3 regions of the Geobacillus sp. Manikaran-105 genome follow, and region 3 is predicted to be linked to each of the others. Evidence: predicted binding sites of a transcription regulator. Region 3 holds the regulator's gene; each other region holds the start of a gene.
The links. The regulator Rex, encoded in region 3, represses fermentation and respiration genes when NADH is low (regulators of the CRP and FNR family bind a similar motif). The targets are predictions, from matches to a motif close to TTGTGAAATATTTCACAA.
Positions count from the first base shown of each region.

Region 1: a site for Rex is predicted at 3,488-3,505, ahead of nsrR (nitric oxide-sensing transcriptional repressor NsrR). Genes of this name have one in related genera too.
Region 2: a site for Rex is predicted at 1,757-1,774, ahead of CV945_RS14110 (DUF2249 domain-containing protein). Genes of this name have one in related genera too.

Region 1 covers NZ_PIJG01000036.1:17,575-24,947, reverse strand. The annotation lists gene CV945_RS11660 (ATP-binding protein) at 1-427, opposite strand, end outside; gene CV945_RS11655 (replication termination protein) at 551-925, opposite strand; gene purU (formyltetrahydrofolate deformylase) at 1,035-1,937, opposite strand; gene hmpA (NO-inducible flavohemoprotein) at 2,163-3,398, opposite strand; gene nsrR (nitric oxide-sensing transcriptional repressor NsrR) at 3,571-4,017, shown strand; gene CV945_RS11635 (hypothetical protein) at 4,180-4,389, shown strand; gene speE (polyamine aminopropyltransferase) at 4,419-5,312, shown strand; gene CV945_RS11625 (acyl-CoA dehydrogenase family protein) at 5,415-6,608, opposite strand; gene CV945_RS11620 (aminotransferase class V-fold PLP-dependent enzyme) at 6,680-7,373, opposite strand, start outside.
Region 2 covers NZ_PIJG01000054.1:10,016-17,388, reverse strand. The annotation lists gene CV945_RS14120 (nitric-oxide reductase large subunit) at 1-663, opposite strand, end outside; gene CV945_RS14115 (Crp/Fnr family transcriptional regulator) at 896-1,588, shown strand; gene CV945_RS14110 (DUF2249 domain-containing protein) at 1,826-2,059, shown strand; gene CV945_RS14105 (DUF2249 domain-containing protein) at 2,063-2,272, shown strand; gene CV945_RS14100 (hypothetical protein) at 2,269-3,498, shown strand; gene CV945_RS14095 (metal-sulfur cluster assembly factor) at 3,521-3,823, shown strand; partial or broken gene CV945_RS14090 (Fic family protein) at 3,989-4,228, shown strand; gene CV945_RS14085 (hypothetical protein) at 4,326-4,571, opposite strand; gene CV945_RS14080 (heavy metal translocating P-type ATPase) at 4,778-6,904, opposite strand; gene CV945_RS14075 (ArsR/SmtB family transcription factor) at 6,894-7,265, opposite strand.
Region 3 covers NZ_PIJG01000067.1:699-8,071, forward strand. The annotation lists gene tsaE (tRNA (adenosine(37)-N6)-threonylcarbamoyltransferase complex ATPase subunit type 1 TsaE) at 1-83, shown strand, start outside; gene tsaB (tRNA (adenosine(37)-N6)-threonylcarbamoyltransferase complex dimerization subunit type 1 TsaB) at 80-820, shown strand; gene rimI (ribosomal protein S18-alanine N-acetyltransferase) at 780-1,232, shown strand; gene tsaD (tRNA (adenosine(37)-N6)-threonylcarbamoyltransferase complex transferase subunit TsaD) at 1,229-2,242, shown strand; gene abc-f (ribosomal protection-like ABC-F family protein) at 2,997-4,928, opposite strand; gene moaC (cyclic pyranopterin monophosphate synthase MoaC) at 5,024-5,512, shown strand; gene CV945_RS15250 (redox-sensing transcriptional repressor Rex) at 5,528-6,169, shown strand; gene tatA (twin-arginine translocase TatA/TatE family subunit) at 6,187-6,339, shown strand; gene tatC (twin-arginine translocase subunit TatC) at 6,360-7,109, shown strand; gene CV945_RS15265 (YdiK family protein) at 7,174-7,353, opposite strand; gene CV945_RS15270 (CPBP family intramembrane glutamic endopeptidase) at 7,350-7,373, opposite strand, start outside.

The DNA.
Region 1 (7,373 bases), on a different contig from region 3:
TGTTTAAGATTGGCAGCGTCTCAGGTTTGGCCATATTGATTTCATCAATGTATAGCAAATGCCCCTTCTCCATCGCCCGGATGACCGGACCGGGCACATATTCGATTACCGCTTGGCCGTCGCGGTGCACGATCGTTTTAAACCCAAGCAGCGCCTCGGCATCAAGGTCCACAGAGCAGTTGATGCTGTGCATCGGCTGCCCGAACAAGGCGGACAACGTTTCCGCCAGCCGCGTTTTCCCCGATCCGGTTGGACCTTTTAACAGTACGTTTTTTCCAAGCGCCAGGGCAATGGCCGCATCGTGCACGATCGCTTCGTCTTCCGCCGTATACCCGCCGGAGCCGATCAGCGCGTGATCTGGATCATGGCGGAATAACGATTTTCGTGTTTCCATTTCCCTTATGACAACCTGTGGCCATGTCAACATCCTACGTCTTCCTCTCTGTTGCCGTGTCCTTCTCCCATTCTACTAAATCGTTCGGTGGGATGCAAAACAAACAGAATTCACCATAAAAATGTTATGTAAATACATACAAAAAAAGAGGCGCCCTCAACTGAAGTTGTCCTCAATCGCCTTGCGAATGAGCGCCGCACACCGGTCCAGCTCCGCTTTCAGTTGGCGTTTGTACAATTTCGCCTTTTCCTGCCCCCCTTCCGCGAAGCGGTAGTACACAACTTCTTGGTACTTCATGCCTTCTTTTTTCTGCTTGACTTGCTTTAAAATGCCGTCTTCAATCAAATCGTGGAGCGCTTTGTACACTTCGGAATGGTTCGGCCGGTAGCCGAACGGTTTAAACTCTTGGCGCAGCACATCAAGCAGCTTCAGTCCATACAACCGTTCTTGTTCCGTTAACGTGATTAAATACAGTTTTAAAAACGCACGTTGTTTTAACAGAAAACCGCTGGGCGTCCGTTTTTCTCCCATAGGCTTTTTCCCTCCTTCCCTACGGATGAAATTTCGCTCTTTGGGCGGCCAAATCCTGCTTATCTTCATTATACCATGCGGGAAAGGAAAAATCCTCTCCCGCTTGGGTTCAATAAAACACGATCGTTTTGTTTCCGTGGATGATGACCCGGTCTTCCAAATGCCATTTGAGCGCCCGGGCGAGCACGGTTTTTTCGATCAGGCGGCCGATCCGCTTTAAATCGTCGGGATGGTGGCGATGGTCAACGCGGGCGACGTCTTGCTCGATGATCGGCCCTTCATCCAAATCGTCGGTGACGTAGTGCGATGTGGCGCCGATCAATTTGACGCCGCGCTCATACGCCCGCTCATACGGACGCGCGCCGATAAAGGCGGGCAAAAATGAGTGGTGGATGTTGATGATCCGTCCCGGGAATTCAGCCACAAACGCCGGCGACAAAATTTGCATGTAGCGGGCAAGCACGATCGTGTCGATCTGATAGTCACGAAGCAGACGGATTTGTTCGGCTTCGGCGTCCGCTTTCGTTTCCTTCGTCACCGGAATATGCACATACGGGATGCCAAACGGCTCGACCGCATCGCGCAAATCCGAATGGTTGCTGACAACAAGAGCGATATCGGCGATCAGTTCGCCTGCCTGCCATTGCCAAAGAAGTTCAAGCAAGCAGTGCTCCGCTTTTGAGACAAAAATGGCGATCCGCCGAATGTCGTTATGGAGGCGAAGATGCCAATCCATGCCAAACTCAGCAGCGATCGGGGCAAAGGCCGCTTCGATCTGGTCTTTTCGTTCCGCGATGTTCGGGCAGTCAAACTCCAAACGGAGGAAGAACGTACCTCCTTTCGGATCGGTCGAGTATTGGCTCGATTCAACGATATTGGCGCCTTGCTCATACAAGAAGGACGTGACCGCGGCGACAATGCCTGGACGATCCGGACAGGAAATGAGCAGGCGGGCGCGATCTTCATAGCCTTGCAAAAATGATTGCCAGCGATGTTGGCGAAATGTCGTCATGCGTTGTCTCTCCCTTTTCTTGCTTTTCCTTGCCATTCATCATACAAAAAATTCATGAACTTGCCAACAGGGAAGATAACAAAAGGAGGGTGTCCCAAAAGGATCGGGACACCCTTTCTTATTACCGTATATAGGTATAAAACAATCATTAAGAAACAATATGTTGTGTTTTGTTAAGGAAAATGACCCTTTGGGGTCAGCCCCCTGGCAAGCGAAAAACCTCTCTCAGTCTTTCGTCAAATCGCCGGCCGGGCCGAAAAATTCGTAATGGATGTGCTCCTCTGGCACACCCCATTGTTTTAGAGCGCGATAGACGGTTTTCATAAACGGCACCGGGCCGCAGAAATAAAAGTCTGCGTCTTTCGTCGGGATCACGGATTGCATCCATGCAAGGTCAATCCGCCCTTCTTTTCCAAAATGTGGATGTCGGCAGTCCTCGTCGGATGGCGACTCATAACAAATATGATAAGAAAATGACGGGCGTTCCGCCAACATCCGAAGCTCCTCGTCAAACGCGTGCACGCGGCCATTCAAAGCAGCATGCAAAAACGCCGCTGGGCGGGTCGGTTGGCGGATGGCCAACGTATGCGCCATGCTCAAAAGCGGAGTGATGCCGACGCCGCCGCTGATGAACACAACCGGCGTCGTTTTGGACAAATCAAGCGTAAAGTCGCCGGCTGGAGCGCTTAACTCGACGACATCGCCTTCGTGAATGTGGTCATGCAAATAGTTCGACACGATGCCGGCCGGTTTTTCCGCTGTTGCTGCTTCCCGTTTGACACTGATGCGGTAATACCCTTTGCCGGGGGCGTCCGATAAGCTGTATTGGCGAATGTGCGTATACGTTTCACCAGGGATGTCCAGTTTTACGCTCACGTATTGACCTGGTAAATAGTCGCTGATGGCGTCGCCGTCTTCCGGCTCGAAATAAAACGACGTGATGACGTCGCTTTCCTTCACCTTTTTTGTGACGACAAAGCGGCGGAAACCGCGCCAGCCGCCGTGCTTGGCCGCAGCTTCATCGTAGAGCTCCTTCTCGACTTGAATGAAAACAGCGGCAATGGCTTCATACGCTGCCGCCCAAGCCGTTATCACGTCATCAGTGGCAGCGTCGCCGAGCACGTCTTTGATCGCTAGCAGCAAGTGCCTTCCGACAATCGGGTATTGTTCCGGTTTAATGCCTAAACTCCGGTGTTTATGGCCGATTTGCCGCACGACCGGCAAAATGGCGTCCAATTGATCGATATAGCGCGCTGCCGCGTACACGGCTGCCGCCAAGGCGCGTTGCTGCCGCCCTTGTTTTTGGTTGGCATGGTTGAAAATATTCAACAATTCTGGATGGTTCGAAAACATCAATTGGTAAAACCGTTTGGTAATCTGTTCGCCGTGCTGCTCCAACACCGGTACGGTCGATTTGACGATCTCAATCGTTTTTGGGTGCAAAGCCGTTGTCGTAGCCATGTTTCATCTCCTCGCATAAAACATATATTTTAAATACATGTTTTATTCAATCATACGCATAGTGAAAAAGCAACGTTTCAAATACATCTTTAATAAATTGTTCACAATTCCCTCGCACAGACAGGTGTGATACAATGGAAGCAACCATCTTGTCTAAAGGTTGTGGATGACCATGCAGCTGACGAACTATACAGAATATGCGTTGCGTGTGCTGCTGTTTTTAGGAACACTCGATGAAGGCGAAAAAACAAATATCAAAGAAATTTCCACTGCGTTTTCCCTCTCTGAGCATCATTTAAGCAAAATCGTCCATGAGCTCGGCAAGCTTGGCTACATCGAAACGATCCGCGGACGCAACGGCGGGATTCGCCTGGCGAAACGGCCGGAGGAGATTGTCATCGGTGCGGTCGTTCGCGAGACGGAAGACAATTTGTCGCTTGTGGAGTGCTTCGCCGCTCACGGTAATGAATGCGTGCTGACGCCTTCATGCCGGCTCCGTTTTGCGCTTCGCGAGGCGTTAGAAGCGTTTTTGCGTGTGCTCGATGCGTATACGCTCGCTGATTTGCTTGAAAACCGTACGTCGCTTCGTGCTTTGCTTGGGGAGCGGCGCGATCGATAGACACTCTCCTGCCGGGTGCCGGGGAGTGTTATTTTTTTGCCGAACAGGCACACTATAAGCAAGCATCGCCGCATGAAGGGAGACGGAACGATGGAATCATACGATGTCGTGGTCGTCGCCCGCCGTCTCAGTTTATGATGGAAACGAAAGGAGGAGGAAAAGATGCGAAAACGATGGATGATGCCGCTTGCCGCCATTTGCGCGTTAGCGGTCAGCCTTTGTGCCGGCTGCGGCGGCCAAGACGAGGAGCGGCCGGAAAAACGCAACCAGTCGTCAAACATGGGCGGCGGGATGAATACGTCCGGCACCGGCCGATCACATCCCCTTTGTTTGCCACAAGACGAAGAATATATTAAGATTAGAAAGGTGTGAAAACATCTGCATGACTAAAGGAGGTCACAATGAAACACGAAGGAAACGCTTTACCCCCTTACTTGCATATGGACAACGGAGAGCTTTGGCTCACCGAAGATGACCGCGACAATTTGAAAATTAGCTACCGGATCAAAGAGGTGATCTTTGCCGAGCCATCCGAGTATCAGCATGTCATGATTTTGGATTCGTATGATTTTGGCCGCATGCTCGTACTGGACGGCGTCGTGCAAACGACCTCGATTGACGGCCATATTTATAATGAGATGATTTCGCACGTGCCGCTTCAGTTTCATCCGGAAGCCAAACGGGCGCTGATCATCGGCGGGGGAGACTGCGGGGCAGCCAGAGAAACGGCTAAGTATGCCCGCCTCGAGGCGATCGAGATGGTGGAAATTGATGAGAAGGTCGTCCGGGCGTGCAAAGAACATTTGCCGGCCGTCTCCGGCAATTTGTCCGACCCGCGCGTCCACTTCATTTATGGCGACGGTGTCGCCTTTGTGCGCGGAAAGGAACGCGAGTACGACGTCATCATGATCGACTCCTCCGACCCGGTCGGCCCGGCTGAGGCGCTGTTTTCACCGGAGTTTTATGCCAACGTGCACCGGGCATTAAAAGAGGACGGGCTCATGGTGTGCCAAAGCCAGTCGCCCATTTTCCATCTCGATATTTTGAAGCGGACATACCGCAACATTCGCGAATTGTTCCCGCATGTGCTCGTGTACACGGCGGTTGTGCCGACGTACCCGGGCGGATTGTGGAGCTTTACAATCGGCTCGAAACGGCCGCTTGAGCTGCCGAAGCAAACAGCGATTCCCGAAGATACAAAATACGTCAATGACGCCGTATTCCGCCAATGCTTCGCGTTGCCTTCCTTTTTGCGCGCTGCGCTGGAGGCAGAGAACGAAAACACGGGAAAATGACCGTTAAAAAACCGCTGTCCCTCGCATTTAGGGACAGCGGTTTCGATTTGTCTGGAAAACACACGTTGAATGTTCTTGAGTCAACCTGCATTGGTTGGCTGCTTAGGCGTCAGCTTTTGCGCGCGTTCGACTGCCGGCAAGCGCCCGCTTGGCGAGCCACGCGATCGTCAAGTCGTCAGCCGGCGGGTTATGGAGTCCGGCGCGCACGTCTCGGTAATAGCGCCCAAGCGGACTATCAGCATACAAACTTTGTCCCCCGACGATGCGCATCGCCCAATCGACAACCTCGAGCGCGGTATTCGTCGCAATGAACTTGGCGGTTGCCAATTCCTCTTTCATTTCATGACGTTTGTCAGGGTATCGATCCCATAAATCGGCGATGCTATACAGAAAATGACGGGCGTGAACGAGGCGCCACTCCATCTCGGCGATTTTCCGCTGCACCTCCGGCGTCGAGGCGATCGGCTGCGACAACGTGTTCGGTTGGTACGTTTGGGCAAAGCGGAGCGCCTCATTGCGGGCGGCGATGGCGATCCCTAAGTAGCATGCCGGAACATGCAAAAGCCATCCTTGTGCCGGTGCTGCACCGACCGGTTTCTCCAGCATCTCCACGAGCGCTTCCGGTTCAACCTCGACGCCATCAAGGATGAGGTCATCGCTGCGCGTCGCCTTCATGCCGAGCGTGTGCCATGTCGGCTCAATGCGAAGCCCCGGGGTTTTCATCGGGACAAGAAATTCGCCGACCTCGCCGCTGCTGTCAATCGTGGCGGAAATTAGCACGTAATCGAGTGCCGGCGCCAATGACGCAAACGCTTTTCGCCCATGAAGCACCCAGCGGCCGTTGCGGAAACAAGCGGTTGTTGTTGGTTTTCCCCCGCGCGCCGGGCTGCCGGTTGCCCGTTCAGAATGGGCGCTGTTTATCAACACATGGCGTTCCGTGATCTCGCTGGCCAGGCGGATGAGCACCGCTTCCGGCCAGCGGCGCAGCAAATACAGGCGCATGACAATGCTTAAATGCCAACCGAGTGACAAGGCGGTGGCGCCGTCGCCTTGGGCCAGCGTCTCTTGCACGAGCACGAGCTCGTACAGCGAGGCCCCGCCGCCTCCGTATTCGGCCGGGACGGTCAACGACAGAAATCCGGCTTCTTTTAACAGAGCGAAGTTGGCAAACGGAAACTCGGCCCGCTCATCATAATGCGCCGCGCGGGCGGCAAACTGTTCGGCGAGGCGCCATGCCCGGCGGTGAAGCTCTTCTTCCCGTTCGGTCCGCACAAGCAGATGGTACAATTCGTTCATCGTTCTCCCCTTCTTTTTTCCAGGATGCCTCTATTGTACCGGTTTTGCATTGATGAGGAAATGAAAATGCATTACAACAGAAAGAAATGGCGGACATACCGGTCATCGTGGCGATGGACAAACTCGTTTTTCGCCGCATCGTATACATACTCCTCTTGCCAGCGGGCGCCATGGCGGGCGATTTGGCGGACGGCATGAAGGATCGTATACACTTCTTCATTCGTCATCGTCGGATGAAGCGACACGCGCACCCAGCCCGGTTTTGCCAACAAGTTGCCGCTTTTGACTTCGTTGAGCAAGGCGGCGGACTGCTCTTGATCGATGCCAAGCAAATAATGGCCGTACGGCCCGGCGCATGAACAACCGCCGCGCGCTTGGATGCCGAAACGATCATTGAGCAACTTGACGATGATGTTGTAGTGCAGCCCGTCGATGACAAACGAAATGATGCCAAGCCGGTCATCCCGATGCCCTTCCAGCACCCGGACGCCGGGAATGTCTTTTAACGCCGGCAATAGGAGCGATACGAGCTCCTGTTCGCGGGCGCGCATTCGTTTTATGTTCATTTGCTCTTTCAGCTGGATGGCGAGCGCTGCTTTGATCGTTTGCCAAAACGGCGGCGTTCCCCCGTCTTCCCGCTCTTCGATTGCCTCTACGTATTCGTAATGCCCCCACGGGTCGGTCCAATACACCGTTCCGCCTCCTGGATGGTCAGGCGCCTTTTGGTCATACAGCCGGCTGTCAAAGAGAAGCACTCCTGCGCTT
Region 2 (7,373 bases), on a different contig from region 3:
CGACAGCCAAGCCGTCCAGAAGAAAAAGTCGGCAATCTGCCTAATTTGATCACCCTCGGCGACCCAAGCGCGATCCGCTTTTGGCATGTCGCTTTCTTTGATCAATCCTTTTTTCAATCCCCAGCCGTCACCATTGGTGAAAACGTCACGGTAATAGTCGCGCACTTTTTCCAACCCGTATACTTGCGCATCCGTCAGGACGAGAACATCCGTAACCGGGTTGTAGCGGTTTTTTCGCATTTCCTTGATGACTTGTTCGCGGATGATCGTTTTCTCATCGGCGGTTAAATCGGCAAACGGTTTGTGATACCGCTCTTTTGCTTTGTAATCTTGCATGCCTTCCGTATAAATTTTCAACGCTTCCGCCGTATAGTCCGGCCCCATATACGACCCGTGTCCAAGCACGGTTCCGTAATCCATCAGCCCGTATTTTTGGAAGACGGCCTGCCCGCCGATGATCGTTTCTTTCGTCATCAACACTTGGCCGTCTTCACTGCGCACTTCCTTCGGCCTTGGCGCCATTTCTTTAAAAATCCAATACCCGCCGACAAGCAGGACGGTAAAGCTGATCACAATAGTGAAAATGAGAATCGATTTGAGAAAACTGTTGGTCGTTTGCCGCCCCGTCCGCATGTTGGGGTGAACGGATCGATGAACTTCCATATGAGACAACCTCCTTCTCGTTTGTTCGCCCCCATTGTAGCGTGCTGAATCGAGGCCGGTTTGTGAGCCGGGGCAAATGTCCGTTATGATTTATATCACAGCTTTATGGCGTGAGAATGTATACAATGAAGGCAGAAAAGGCCAAACGGCGCAGATGTTCAAAAAGAGAAAAGCATTGATGTTCCGTTGGCAGCTGTCACACGTTTGTCACATTTCCAAAGGAGAGAACGCCATGGCGAACCATTGGATGAAAGACCGCTTAAAAGCTGTTCCGTTGTTTCGTGAACTGTCCGATTACGAGCTCGACTCGCTTGTCGCCATTTCCCATGTGCGTGTCTACAAACCACGGACGTTTGTCTTTATGCAAGGCGACCCGTTAGAACGTGTCTATTTCATTCATTCCGGCACGGTAAAAATTTATAAAACGGACTTCAGCGGGAAAGAACAAATCGTTTCGATTTTGCAGACGGGAGAAATGTTTCCGCATGCCGGCTTTTTCTTAAAAGGCACCTATCCGGCCCACGCCGAAGTGGTCGAGGAAGCGACATTGATCGCGATCCCGATCCACGATTTCGAACAAGTGCTGATGGCGAGCCCTGAACTTTGCATAAAACTGTTTCGCGTCATGGGCGAAAAAATCGTTGATTTGCAAAACCGGCTCGAAGCGCAAGTGCTCCATAATACGTACGAACAAATCGTTCTTCTCTTATTGCGGTTGACGCGCACGAACGCCGTCAAGCAAGGGAAATGGCATCGGCTCACCGCCCATGTGACGAACCGTGAGCTGGCCAATATGATCGGCACCGCCCGTGAAACGGTGAGCCGCACGTTGAGCCAACTGAAACGGAAAGGGTTGATCAATGTCGACGAACACGGCTTTTATTTGATTGACCGCGAAGGGCTCGAACAAGAAATCTTTTTCTAACTCCTTTTTCCCCATCGTCCGGCACCGGTCGGGATGCGCAATGGAGCTGATGGGGTTTCCTTTCAAACATTTCGGCAAGCCCATCTTTCTGGAACATGCTATTCCGCCCTTTCAAACGAAAACGAAACCTTTTTTCCAAAGTGGAATATGTCATGTTTCGGCCGAAAGATGTGAGCTATATCACAACATTCCACAGTGAAAATGATTATCATGATAGTCAAAAAGGAGGGAAAGCGCATGGGTGTGACGATTGAACTCGATGTACGCGAAGATTTGCGGCAAAAGCGGGAACCGTTTGAAAAAATTATGAACGCCATCAAGCCGCTGCAGCCGGGCGATACGTTCATTTTACACGCCCCGTTCAAGCCGCTGCCGTTGTTTCCGATTATGAAAGCGAAAGGATTTACGTACGAGGCCGAACAAATCGAAAAAAAACATTGGAAAGTAACGTTTGTGAAGCAGGGGGGATGACCGATGATCCTCGATAACCGCGGACTCGAGCCGCCGCAGCCGATGATGCGGACGCTAGCCGCCCTCGCCAAACTCAACCAGGGCGAAACGTTGACGATCATAAACGATCGCCGCCCGATGTTTTTGTACGAGCAGCTTGACGAGCTTGGCTACCGGCACGAGACGGTCGCACGCGAAGACGGCAGTTTTGAAATCCGCATTACGAAAGGATGAGCAACGTGTTTCCTACTCGCACGGGGACGGAAACAAACGTCCGTCTTCCGTTCTCGTTTATCATGTTCGCCGTGTTGGCGTTCGCCGCGTCGCAGCTTATGTTGCTTGGAGCGATTCCCTCACTTAGCAGCGGCGCGTTCCGGCTGCCGTTCGTGTGGGCGGCGGCCCACCTGGCGTTGCTTGGCTTTGCATTGATGACGGCCATGGGGGCGATGTACCAGCTCGTTCCGGTCGCCTTTTTGACGCCGATTTGGAGCGAGCGGCTCGGTTTTTGGCAGTTTGCGATCACCGCTCTCGGCATCGTCGCCTTTGCCGCCAGTTTAGCGTTTACGCCAAACCAAGCGTTTCTCCCTGGCTTGCTTCTGCTGTTCGGCATCGTGCTGTTTGTCTGGCAAATGGCGATGACATTAAAACAACAAAAAAACAAAACGATCATGACACTGTTTGTCGCGACTTCCTTGTTGTTTTTGCTGCTGACGGGCGCCGCCGGAGGGCTGCTTGCCTTTCACTTTTTCGCCGCCACAGGCGCCAACAGTCATGAAACGGTGTTCGGCTTGCATGTGCTGTTCGGGCTGTGCGGCTGGTTCACACTGCTCATCATAGGCTTTTCGTACAAAATGGCGCCGATGTTCTCGCTCGCCCACGGCTTTTCGCTGCGGCCGGCGCGTTACGTCTATGCGCTGTACATCAGCGGGATTGCGGTGGCGTTCGCCAGCTTATTCTTGCGAAGCCACGCATGGCTTATAGCCGGTGCAGCCTTGCTCATGAGCGGATTCATTGTTTTCGCCTGGCATATCCGCGCCATTTTGCAAAAGCGGATGAAAAAAACGCTTGACCGCCCGTTCCGCTTTTCGCTTTCGGCCATCGTCATCGGTCTTGGACTGCACGTTGCCGCCTTTGTCGCCATCGTCGTCGGCAGCGGACGGCTGCTTGGCATCATTGTTTATCTATTCATTGTCGGCTGGATTCTCTTCAGCATCGTCGGCTATTTGTTCAAAATCGTGCCGTTTTTATGGTGGACGCATCGCTACAGCGAAAAAGTCGGCCAACAAAACGTGCCGACGTTAAAACAAATGATGAATGAGCGAGCCGTCACCGTCCAATGCCGCCTATGGCTCATCGCCCTCGCGCTGGCGGCCGTGGCGCTGTTGGCCGTCGCTCAAACGCTGCTGGCTGGATTAAGCGTTGCCTTTGCGGGAACGATTTTAACGGTCTTCCGAAAATAAACGAATGAGGAGGAAAAGAACGATGGATGTCCGCGAACTTGCCATTCAACAGCTGAAAACGGTCCTTGATCCGGAGCTCGGCATTAACGTCGTCGATTTAGGGTTGATTTATGACTTAAAAATCGAAGATGGGCATATCAATGTCCTGATGACGCTCACGACCCCCGGCTGCCCGCTTCACGACTCGATCGCCGGCGGCGTCAAACGGGCGCTTGAGCACATTGACGGCATCCGTGACGTGCGCGTCCAAGTGACATGGAACCCGCCATGGACGCCCGAGCGGATGAGCGAAGAAGCGCTCCGGCAGCTTGGGCATTTTTCCTGAAACGGTCCACTTTTCCATCCCCTTTTCGCCGTTCGCCCGTGTTGGGCGGGCGGTTGTTTCATTGTTCTGCAACTGCTGAACACTCCCCGCCCTTTATTTTTGTATCATAATAGAAAAAACGAGAGCCATCGCTTGGCTATTTAAACTTCTTTGTTGCATCTATCTATTCATCCATTTGCTGACGGAAATGGACGAACCGCCCGCTTAATGATGAATTTCATTTTAATGCAGCATGGCTATCCGCCCGCTATTGTGAAAGCAAACCCGGAACAGCGCCGGAAGTATTACGAAGCGTTGGAAAAAGCGAGCGTCAAAGGTGAGGTCACTCCGTTCATTCAACTGATCGCCGCATGTGTCGAAGAAAGCTTGCGCCATTACTTGTACGCTTTAGGGATGGAGGATTAACAACAGAGCGCAAACAAAACGACACGGAACAACGGGCATTTCCGTGTCGTTTGTTTTTCTCCTCCATGAGACCCGCCTCCGGTTGGCGTTTGATCGGCTATTCAAGCAACACGTTCCACAACCATGCCATCAAAGGAACGATGACAAAAAAGGCGAAGGCGATGTATCCGACATATCGAATCCACCGGGGAAATCCTCGCCAATCGAGGGCTTCCCGCTTCATCGCCCCTCCCGCAGCGATCCGATCCAACTCTTCGGTCGGCGAAAACACCCGGTCGTCCACCCGTTGAACCTCTTCTATCCGTTGCGTTTCATGCCTCTCTTCTTCTCGAGATCCCTTCATGACGCCCCCTCTTCCCTATGATTTTCCTAAACAGAACAAAACATCTAACAACCGCCATCCCAAACATCCAACCGAATCCGCTTTGCTGTTTTCCTCTGCATTATACCGTCTCTCGTTGTCAGAAAGCACCACTATTTTCCACGAAGGAGGACAAATCCCCCAGAGGGGCGGAAAACGGTCCGTTCCCCGTTGCCCGCAGCCCCGTCTCATTCCTTCACCCGCAATAGGCGCATGCTGTTGAACGTCACGAGCAGCGTCGCGCCCATATCGGCGAACACCGCGAGCCAAAGGGTGAGCCAGCCCGGGACGGCGGCCACGAGTGCCAGCACTTTAAGCCCTAAGGCGACGGCGATGTTTTGCCGGATGACGGCAAGCGTTCGGCGACCGAGGCGGACGGTGTACGGCAGCTGGCGCAAATCGTCGGCCATGAGCACAACATCGGCCGTTTCCAAGGCGGTGTCGGTCCCCGCTCCGCCCATCGCCACGCCGATATCGGCCGCAGCCAAGGCGGGGGCGTCATTCACCCCGTCGCCGATCATCGCCGTTACGCCGCAGCGTTGTTTCAAGTCACGGATCGCCGCCAGCTTCTGTTCGGGAAGAAGCCCGGCGCGAATGTCCGATACGCCCGCTTGGCGGCCGATGGCCCGTGCGGTTTGCTCGTGGTCGCCCGTCACCATCACCACTTCCGCCACCCCAAGGCGCCGCAGCGCGGCAACCGTTTCCGGGGCGGACGGCCGCAGTTGATCGGCCGCGGCGACAAGCCCCAACAGCCGATCGGCCGTGCCGACGGCCATCACGGTTTTTCCTTCGTCCCGAAAGGCAGAGATTTGCTTTTCCGCTTCATCGGGCAACTTCCCGATCAAACTGGTGAACAAGGCCGGGCTGCCGATATAGTACGTGTTCCCCGCAATCACCGCCTTCACTCCTTGGCCGGTGAGCGATTGAAACTCCTCGACGGCCACATCAAGAAACGGTGCTCCCTCTTCTTCCGCTTTGCGGACGATGGCAGAAGCCAAAGGGTGCTGCGATCGTTTTTCGATGGCCGCCGCCACCGCCAGCAGTTGCTCACGGCTCCCTTCATACACGACGACATCGGTCACGGCTGGTTTTCCTTTCGTCAACGTCCCCGTTTTATCAAAGGCAACGGCACGCAGCCGACCGATTTGTTCGAGATACACGCCGCCTTTGATGAGCACGCCGCGCCGAGCCGCGTTGCCGATGGCCGTCACAATCGCCACCGGGGTGGAGATGACGAGCGCGCACGGGCAGCCGATGACAAGAACAGCGAGGCCGCGATACACCCAATCAAGCCAGCCACCGCCCATCACAAACGGCGGCACAATGGCGATCAGAAGCGCGGTCACGATAATAAACGGCGTATAATAGCGCGCAAACCGGTCGATGAAGGCTTGTGACGGGGCTCGCTCCGCTTGCGCCTCTTCTACAAGATCAATCATTTTCGCCAATGTCGTTTCATCCGCCCGCTTTGTCACTTCAACTTCGAGGAATCCTTCTCCATTCAGCGTCCCGGCAAACACTGCATCCCCCACTGCTTTTTCCACCGGCAGACTTTCGCCGGTGATCGCCGCTTCATTCACTGTGGAGGCGCCGCTTATGACAATGCCGTCCAAAGCGATTTTTCCACCCGGCTTGACGATCATGACATCCCCGACGCGAACGTCTTCGACCGGAACGGTCACCTCCTCCGCACCGCGCCGAATCGTCGCTGCAGCGGGCGCCATCTCCATCAACGAGGCGATCGACCGCCGTGCTCGATCCATCGAGTAGCTCTCGAGCGCTTCGCTGATGGCAAATAAAATGACAACGACTGCTCCCTCTTGCCATTCGCCGATCGCCGCCGCACCGAGAATAGCGATCGTCATTAATGTTTTCATATCAAACTGCCAGCGGGCCAGATTCCGGAGCCCCGTCCAGAACAGGGAGTAGCCGCCGATCACGATCGCCGCCAAATACATCGCAATCGCCAGCATCCCCTTGTCTGCCGCATCCGCCGCAACGCCAAACAGAAGCAGTGCCACAGAGGCGAAGACATTTCGATTTTCTTTTCGCTTCCAAAACGGCTCCCGCTGAACCGCGCGCTCTCGTTCTTCACGAATTTTCAACTGTTCAAACGCTCCCGCTTGTTCAAGCTCATCAATCGTCGCCTCGCCCCAAACGGTGAGCTTGGCGGCGCCGAAATTCACTTTCGCCTCTTTCACGCCGGGCAAAGATTTCACGTTTTGCTCAAACTTAGCTGCGCAGTTTGTGCACGTTAGTCCTTGCACGCGGTATGTTTTGACCTCAAGCCGATCCAATGTTTGTTCATTCCCCACAGCCGTCCCCCTCTTTCTGATGGGCGAGCGCGACAAGCAGCAGCTCGCGGATATGATCATCATCCAGCGAGTAAAAGGCAAGTTTCCCCTCTTTTCGATATTTCACAATTCCTTGTTTGTACAAGATGCGCAAATGATGCGATGCCGTCGCCACCGTCGCCCCGATCACGTTCGCTAAGTCACAGACGCACAGCTTCTCTTCACCGCAAAGCGCATACACGATCTTCGCCCGATTTTCGTCGGCAAGCGCCTTGAAAAACGGCACGATCGCGGCAATGTTTTCATCACGAAGCCGCCGCTGAACCCGCTCGACCTTCTCTTCGTCATAACAGTAAACGTCGCACACATCATGACGGTGCATTCCTTCTCGCTCCTTGTTAATATTCAAATATTCGTTTGAATATAGAATAGCATATCTCCCCCTTATATTCAAATATTCATTTGAATAAAAAATGTGTTCAAACGAAAA
Region 3 (7,373 bases):
ATGGCGGCGATGAACGGAGACTTGTCTTTGAGCCGTCAGGGTGGCGCTATGAACAGCTATGCAAGGAGATTTTTGCGTCATGAAAATATTAGGGATTGATACATCGAATATGCCGCTAGGCATTGCTGTGGCGGATGGGGATGTTATTAAAGGGGAATTCGTTACGAGTGTCAAAAGAGATCATTCTGTCCGGGCGATGCCGGCCATTGAGTCGCTGCTTCGGCAGTGCGGAATGGCGCCCAATGAGCTTGATTTAGTTGTTGTTGCGAAAGGCCCTGGATCTTATACCGGGGTGCGGATCGGTGTCACCATTGCGAAAACGCTCGCTTGGTCGCTCGGCATTCCGATAGCCGGCGTCTCGAGTTTAGAGGTGCTCGCCGCTAATGGCCGGTATTTCCCCGGTTTGCTCGTCCCGCTGTTTGACGCGCGGCGCGGACAAATTTACACCGGGTTGTACCGGTACGAGGACGGCGCGCTCCGATGCCTTGAAGCGGACCGGATTGTGGCGGCGGACGAGTGGGCCGATCATTTACGCAGACGGGGAGAGGATGTATTGTTCATCGGGGCCGATGCGCCGGTATATAGTGAGCTGTTTCGGAGCCGCTTGGGCGGGCGGTTTTTCATGACGCCGCCGCCGTTGACATTGCCGCGGCCAAGTGAGCTCATCATGCTCGGAAAAGAGAAACAACATGAGAATCCGCATACGTTTGTGCCGAATTACATCCGTCTTGCGGAAGCGGAAGCGAAATGGCTTGCGAAACAAAAAGGGGACGGGGACGATGGGGATCGATGTGCAATTCCGGCCGATGACCATTCATGATATCGATGAGGTCGTGCAAGTCGAACAGGCGTCGTTTACCGCGCCGTGGAGCCGGGAATCTTTTTATAATGAACTGATGTACAATCGTTACGCGAAATATATTGTCATGGTGCACCGCGGACGGATCATCGGGTATGCGGGGATGTGGCTCGTGATTGATGAAGCGCATGTGACGAATGTCGCTGTGCTGCCACAGTTTCGCGGACAAAAACTCGGCGAAGCGCTTATGCGCCGCCTTATGGAAACAGCCAAGCAGCATGGGGCGGCGACGATGACGCTGGAAGTGCGCGTCTCGAACCATGTCGCCCAGTCGTTGTACCGAAAGCTTGGGTTTCGCAATGGCGGCATCCGCAAACGGTATTATCCGGACAATTTTGAAGATGCGCTAGTGATGTGGGTGAAACTGACATGAATGAAAACGTGCATGTACTAGGTATTGAAACGAGCTGCGATGAAACAGCGGCGGCCGTGGTGAAAAACGGAAAAGAGATTTTATCGAATGTTGTGGCGTCGCAAATGGAAAGCCATCGGCGGTTTGGCGGTGTTGTGCCGGAAATTGCCTCGCGCCATCATGTCGAACAAATTACACTCGTCATGGAGGAAGCGATGCGGCAGGCTGGCGTATCGTTTTCCGATCTTGATGCCATTGCGGTGACGGCCGGACCGGGGTTGGTTGGGGCGCTCCTTGTCGGGGTGAACGCCGCAAAGGCGCTCGCGTTTGCCCACGGGTTGCCGCTCATCGGGGTGCATCATATTGCTGGTCATATTTACGCCAACCAGCTCGTGGCGGAGATGAAATTTCCGCTGTTGGCGCTTGTCGTTTCCGGCGGGCATACGGAGCTTGTTTACATGGAAGGCCACGGGGCGTTTCAAGTCATTGGCGAGACGCGCGACGACGCTGCTGGTGAGGCGTATGACAAGGTGGCGCGGGCTTTAGGCCTTCCGTACCCAGGAGGACCGCACATCGACCGGTTGGCTCATGAGGGCGAGCCCGTGATTGATTTGCCGCGAGCGTGGCTTGAGGAAGGTTCGTATGATTTCAGCTTCAGCGGCTTAAAATCAGCGGTTCTCAATGCGCTCCACAACGCGAAGCAGCGCGGCGAGGAGATCGATCCGAGACAGATGGCCGCGAGCTTTCAGGCCAGCGTCGTCGATGTGCTGGTGACGAAAACGGTGCAGGCCGCCAAAGAATACGGCGTACGACAAGTGCTGCTCGCCGGTGGGGTGGCGGCCAACCGCGGGCTTCGGGCTGCACTGCAGGAGAAAATGAAAGAGCTTCCCGATGTGGAGCTTGTCATCCCACCGTTATCGCTATGCACTGATAATGCGGCGATGATTGCCGTTGCGGGAACTGTGTTATATCAACAAGGAAAGCGGGCTGATTTGGCGCTCAACGCCAATCCAAGCTTGCCGCTTGTCTAGAAGGTCGGTGATTTAGTACAAAATACTGCTAGCTCCACTTGTTTCTCAATTAGAGAAAAACTGTGGAATCAGCCTTCTTTTTTGGCGAAATGCCGTTGATTTGCTCGTGACAGCAGTTTGTCACCGGCCTTCTAGGAGGTTGGGGATTTCATGAAAAACTGGCCCAAAACGCACTTTTCTCAAGTTAAAAATCCTTTTAAAGAGCGGATCGCTTAGGGCAGGCGGTCTGCTCTTTTTTGTTTGGCAAGCGGAACGGCTGTCGGGTGGGGACTTGTTGTGCATAGTTTTATCCATAGGTTGTGGACAATGTGGAAAAGTAACAAAAACATGATAACGGCGAGGAGTGCAATACACAATCATTTTTTCATAGAGGAAAGGGATTGGTTGTGGATAATGTGGAAAAGTCGGTGAATAACTTCTGTTTTGCACAGAAAAGTGTGGATTTCTTTGTGGATAATGTGATTAACACAAAAACGGGGCTGACCTAAAAGGTCGCCTGCCTTCAAGATAGGCGCACGTCTAGTGCGGCAGAAACAGCAAGCATATATATGCAACGAAAGAGGGTGTTCCAATCCTTTGGGGACACCCTCTTGTCAGTCATCGTCCTTCACCTAAGAAGCAGCTTTCATGAACAAGGCAAAAGGCTGCTAAATGAGTTTGGCCTGTGATCGGCCTGGCGCGGTGATGATGCGCACGAGCAGTGCACATGAAGCCGCTAGATGCCCGTGTTGGCGTTCCCTGGCAGCGGATTGGCTCAAAACGAGGCGTAGAGCTGTTCCCACTCGGCCAATAACGTTTCAAGCTGCTGTTTCCGCTTTTCGTTTTCTTGCGTGAGCTGCTGCACGGTTTCATAATCGCCGTATACAGACGGGTCGCACAGCTGCTGCTCGGTTTCAGCGATTTGTGCTTCCAGTGCGGCGATCTCGGCTTCGATCTCTTCCAGACGGCGCTGCCGTTGGCGCTGTCGTCTTTTTTCCTCTTTTTCTTGCTCGTATGTGGATTTGGCTGTTTCGCCGCTGTCCGGTGATGCGGGCGGGTGGGAGTCCAGGCGCGCCAATTCGCGCATTTCTTCTTTTTTCGCCACGTAATAGTCATAGTCTCCTAAATATTCGACAAGCCCATCGCCCGAGAGTTCAAACAGCTTTGTCGCGATGCGATTAATGAAATAGCGGTCGTGGGAGACGAACAAGATCGTTCCCGGATAGTCGACAAGCGCCTGCTCGAGCATCTCTTTGCTGTCAAGGTCGAGATGGTTGGTCGGTTCATCCAACAAGAGAACGTTGGCTTTTTGAAGCATGAGTTTGGCGAGCGCCAGGCGTGCTTTCTCTCCGCCGCTTAAGGCGGAAACCGGTTTTAAGACGTCGTCGCCGGAAAACAAAAAGTTGCCGAGCACGGTGCGAATTTCTTTTTCGGTTTTGTCCGGGTAGGCGTCCCACAACTCGTCGAGCACTCGTTTGTTTGTCGACAGTTCCGCCTGGTTTTGGTCGTAATAGCCGATTTTCACATTTGCACCGTACCGGAGCTTTCCGGATTGAACTGGGAGCTTTCCGGCGATCGTCTTCAACAATGTCGACTTGCCGATGCCGTTTGGTCCGACCAAGGCGACACTCTCCCCCCGTGTGATGCGAAAGCTGATTTGGCGGATGACCGGTGCGCCTTCGCGATAGCCGGCGGTCAATTGCTCTGCGGTGAGCACCTCATGGCCGCTCGGCCGCTCAATCGCAAAAGAAAAAGAAGCTGATTTTTCATCTCCGGCCGGGCGTTCAAGCCGCTCCATTTTTTCGAGCTGCTTTCGCCGGCTTTGCGCCCGTTTCGTTGTCGAGGCGCGGGCGATGTTGCGCCGGATGAAGTCTTCGAGGCGGGCGATTTCCTCCTGTTGCTTTTCGTATCGTTTTAGCTCTTGTTCGTATTGCTCAGCCCGAAGCTCCAAATAGCGGCTGTAATTGCCGCTATACCGCTTAAGCGTCGCGTTGGACAGCTCGTACACTTCGGTGACGACTTTGTCCAAAAAGTAGCGGTCATGGGAAACGAGCAGAACGGCGCCGGGGTATGCCTGTAAATATTGCTCGAGCCATGTGAGCGTATCGAGGTCCAAATGGTTCGTCGGCTCGTCTAAAATGAGCAAGTCCGGCTTGGCCAACAGCAGTTTTCCAAGGGCGAGCCGCGTCCGCTGTCCGCCGCTTAGCGAGGAAACGGGCGTTGTTTGGTAATCGTATGACGAAAATTGCAGCCCGTGCAAAACAGAGCGGATGTCGGCTTCATACTGATAGCCCCCTTGTTCTTTGTATTGCTCTTGCAAGTTGTCATACGCTTGAAGCGTTTTTTCGTAGCGGGACGGATCGGCGAGCAGATCCGGGTCGCCAAGCTGGGCGCCGAGCTCTGCCAGCTGCGCTTCGATCGCCCGGAGCGGCGCGAATACGTCCAGCATCTCGTCCCAAATGGAGCGTGACGAGTCGAGCCCGCTGTTTTGCGCCAAATAGCCGATTTTGATATGGCTTGGCTTGATGATTTCACCGCTGTCGGAAGAAAGTTCGCCGGCGATGATCTTCAGCAGCGTCGATTTGCCTGCGCCGTTGCGGCCGACAAGAGCAATGCGGGCGCGGGACTGTATTTCTAGTTTTATATTCGATAAAATAAGGTCAGCGCCAAAATATTTCGTGAGTCCATTCACTTGCAAAATGATCATGTCCGTCACCTCGCGAATAGTTTAACGCAAGTCGCGAAAACGGTCAAAGACAGATAACGAAAAATGGTGTATAGTGATAAATGGAGGAGATTGTCTTGTCATCGTTTACGCATTTCAATGAACAAGGCCGGGCGAAAATGGTCGACATTACACACAAGGAAGATACGGTCAGGATAGCGGTGGCGAGAACGAGCGTCACCGTCAATGAAGAGATTTACGAAAAGATGACGAACAATGCCATTGAGAAAGGTGATGTGCTGGCGGTAGCCCAGGTGGCCGGGGTCATGGCGGCGAAAAAAACGGCCGATCTCATTCCGATGTGCCATCCGCTTATGTTAAAAGGCGTCGATATTGCCTTTGCTTGGGAAAAAGAGGCGGAAGCGTATAAACTTGTGATTACCGTGACGGTCAAAACGAAAGGGAGCACAGGAGTGGAGATGGAAGCGCTGACGGCGGCTTCGGTATGCGCATTGACTGTGTACGACATGTGCAAATCGCTCGATAAAGGAATGACGATCGGTCCAACGTATTTGGTCGAAAAAACGGGCGGGAAGTCCGGCCATTATCGACGGAAAACCGATTAGCTGGGGGATGAAACGATGAGCAACGAACAACCGAAAATCCCGCAGGCGACTGCCAAGCGTCTGCCGTTATACTATCGGTTTTTGAAAAATTTACATGCCTCAGGGAAGCAGCGCGTGTCCTCCGCCGAGCTGAGCGAGGCGGTGAAAGTCGATCCGGCGACAATTCGCCGCGACTTTTCGTATTTTGGCGCGCTCGGCAAAAAAGGATACGGGTATAATGTCAATTATTTGTTGTCGTTTTTCCGCCAGACGCTTGAAGAGGACGAAGTGACCGAAGTCGCCTTGTTTGGCGTCGGCAATTTAGGCACCGCCTTTTTAAACTACAACTTTTCGAAAAATAACAACACGAAAATTGTCATGGCGTTTGATGTCGATGAACGGAAGGTCGGAACGACAGTCGGCGGGGTGCCGGTCTATCATCTCGATGAGCTGGAGGAGCGGCTTCGCGGCGACATTCCGGTCGCGATTTTAACCGTGCCGGCCGCCGCGGCTCAAGCGCTGACCGACCGCCTTGTCGCGCAAGGAATTAAAGGCATTTTAAACTTTACTCCGGCGCGGTTGAACGTGCCGAACCATATTCGCGTCCATCATATCGATTTAGCCATTGAGCTGCAGTCGCTCGTCTATTTTTTGAAAAACTATCCATCGCCATCGTAAAAAGGAGAGAACAACACATGAAATATTTGTTGCTCGTTCTTGTCATTTTGTTGCTGTTTGGCACGAAAAAGCTGCCGGAGTTGGGGCGGTCGTTCGGCCAGTCGCTTCGCGAGTTTAAAGACGCCACAAAAGGGCTCGCTGATGACGAAGAAACGAAAACCGACCGATGACAAGGCAGGATGGGGAAACGATGAATGACAAAGAAATGTCCGTGTATGAACACCTCGGAGAGCTGCGGAAACGGCTGATCATCGTGCTTCTCTTTTTCGTTGCGGCGCTTGTAGCCAGCTTCTTTTTTGTCGACGACGTCATTGTGTATTTGCAGCACACTGCGGAAGCGAAACAGCTGACGATGAACGCGTTCCGCCTCACCGATCCGATTAAAGTGTATTTTCAGTTTGCCTTTGTCATTGCCGCTGTACTGACCGCTCCGGTGCTGCTCTATCAAATTTGGGCGTTCGTCAGTCCGGGGCTGTATAAAAAAGAGCGGAAAGCAACGCTCAGCTACATTCCAGCATCGATCATTCTATTTTTAGCCGGGGTTGGTTTTGCGTATTTCGTCTTGTTTCCATTTGTCGTCCGGTTTATGAATCAGCTGGCGGAACGGCTCGGCATTCAACAGATGATCGGCATTAACGAATATTTTCAGTTTTTGCTGCAGCTCGTGCTGCCGTTTGGCATCGTGTTTCAGCTGCCGATTGTTGTCCTGTTTTTCACCCGCTTAGGGCTTATTACGCCGCAGCTTCTTGTTCGCATCCGCAAGTATGCGTATTTGGCGCTGCTTATTTTAGCGGCCGCCATTACGCCGCCGGATGTGTTGTCGCAAGTGATCGTCATGATTCCACTGACGCTTTTGTATGAGGGGAGCATCTGGGTTGCCAAAATCGGCTATCGAAAGGCACAATTAGCAGCGGAGGAAGGAAGCGGCGATCCATATTGAGGGCAGCATCAAGAGGACGGTTCATACGGCGCCAGGCAAAAACCCTCCCCCAATGGGGAGGGTTTTATTGTCTCGGTGTGAAGAACAGGCGAAAGGCGGTGCCGAAATCAAAAGCGGCCAGCGCCGCCAACGCGATGGTTGAGACGTTCCAAATCGTTTCATGAACGCTTTCGATCGCCAAATACGTAAACAGGAAGCCCAAGATGAAATACGGAACAGAAAACAGCCGCGGATGGCGCGTCATAGCCAAATCCTCCAAATGGC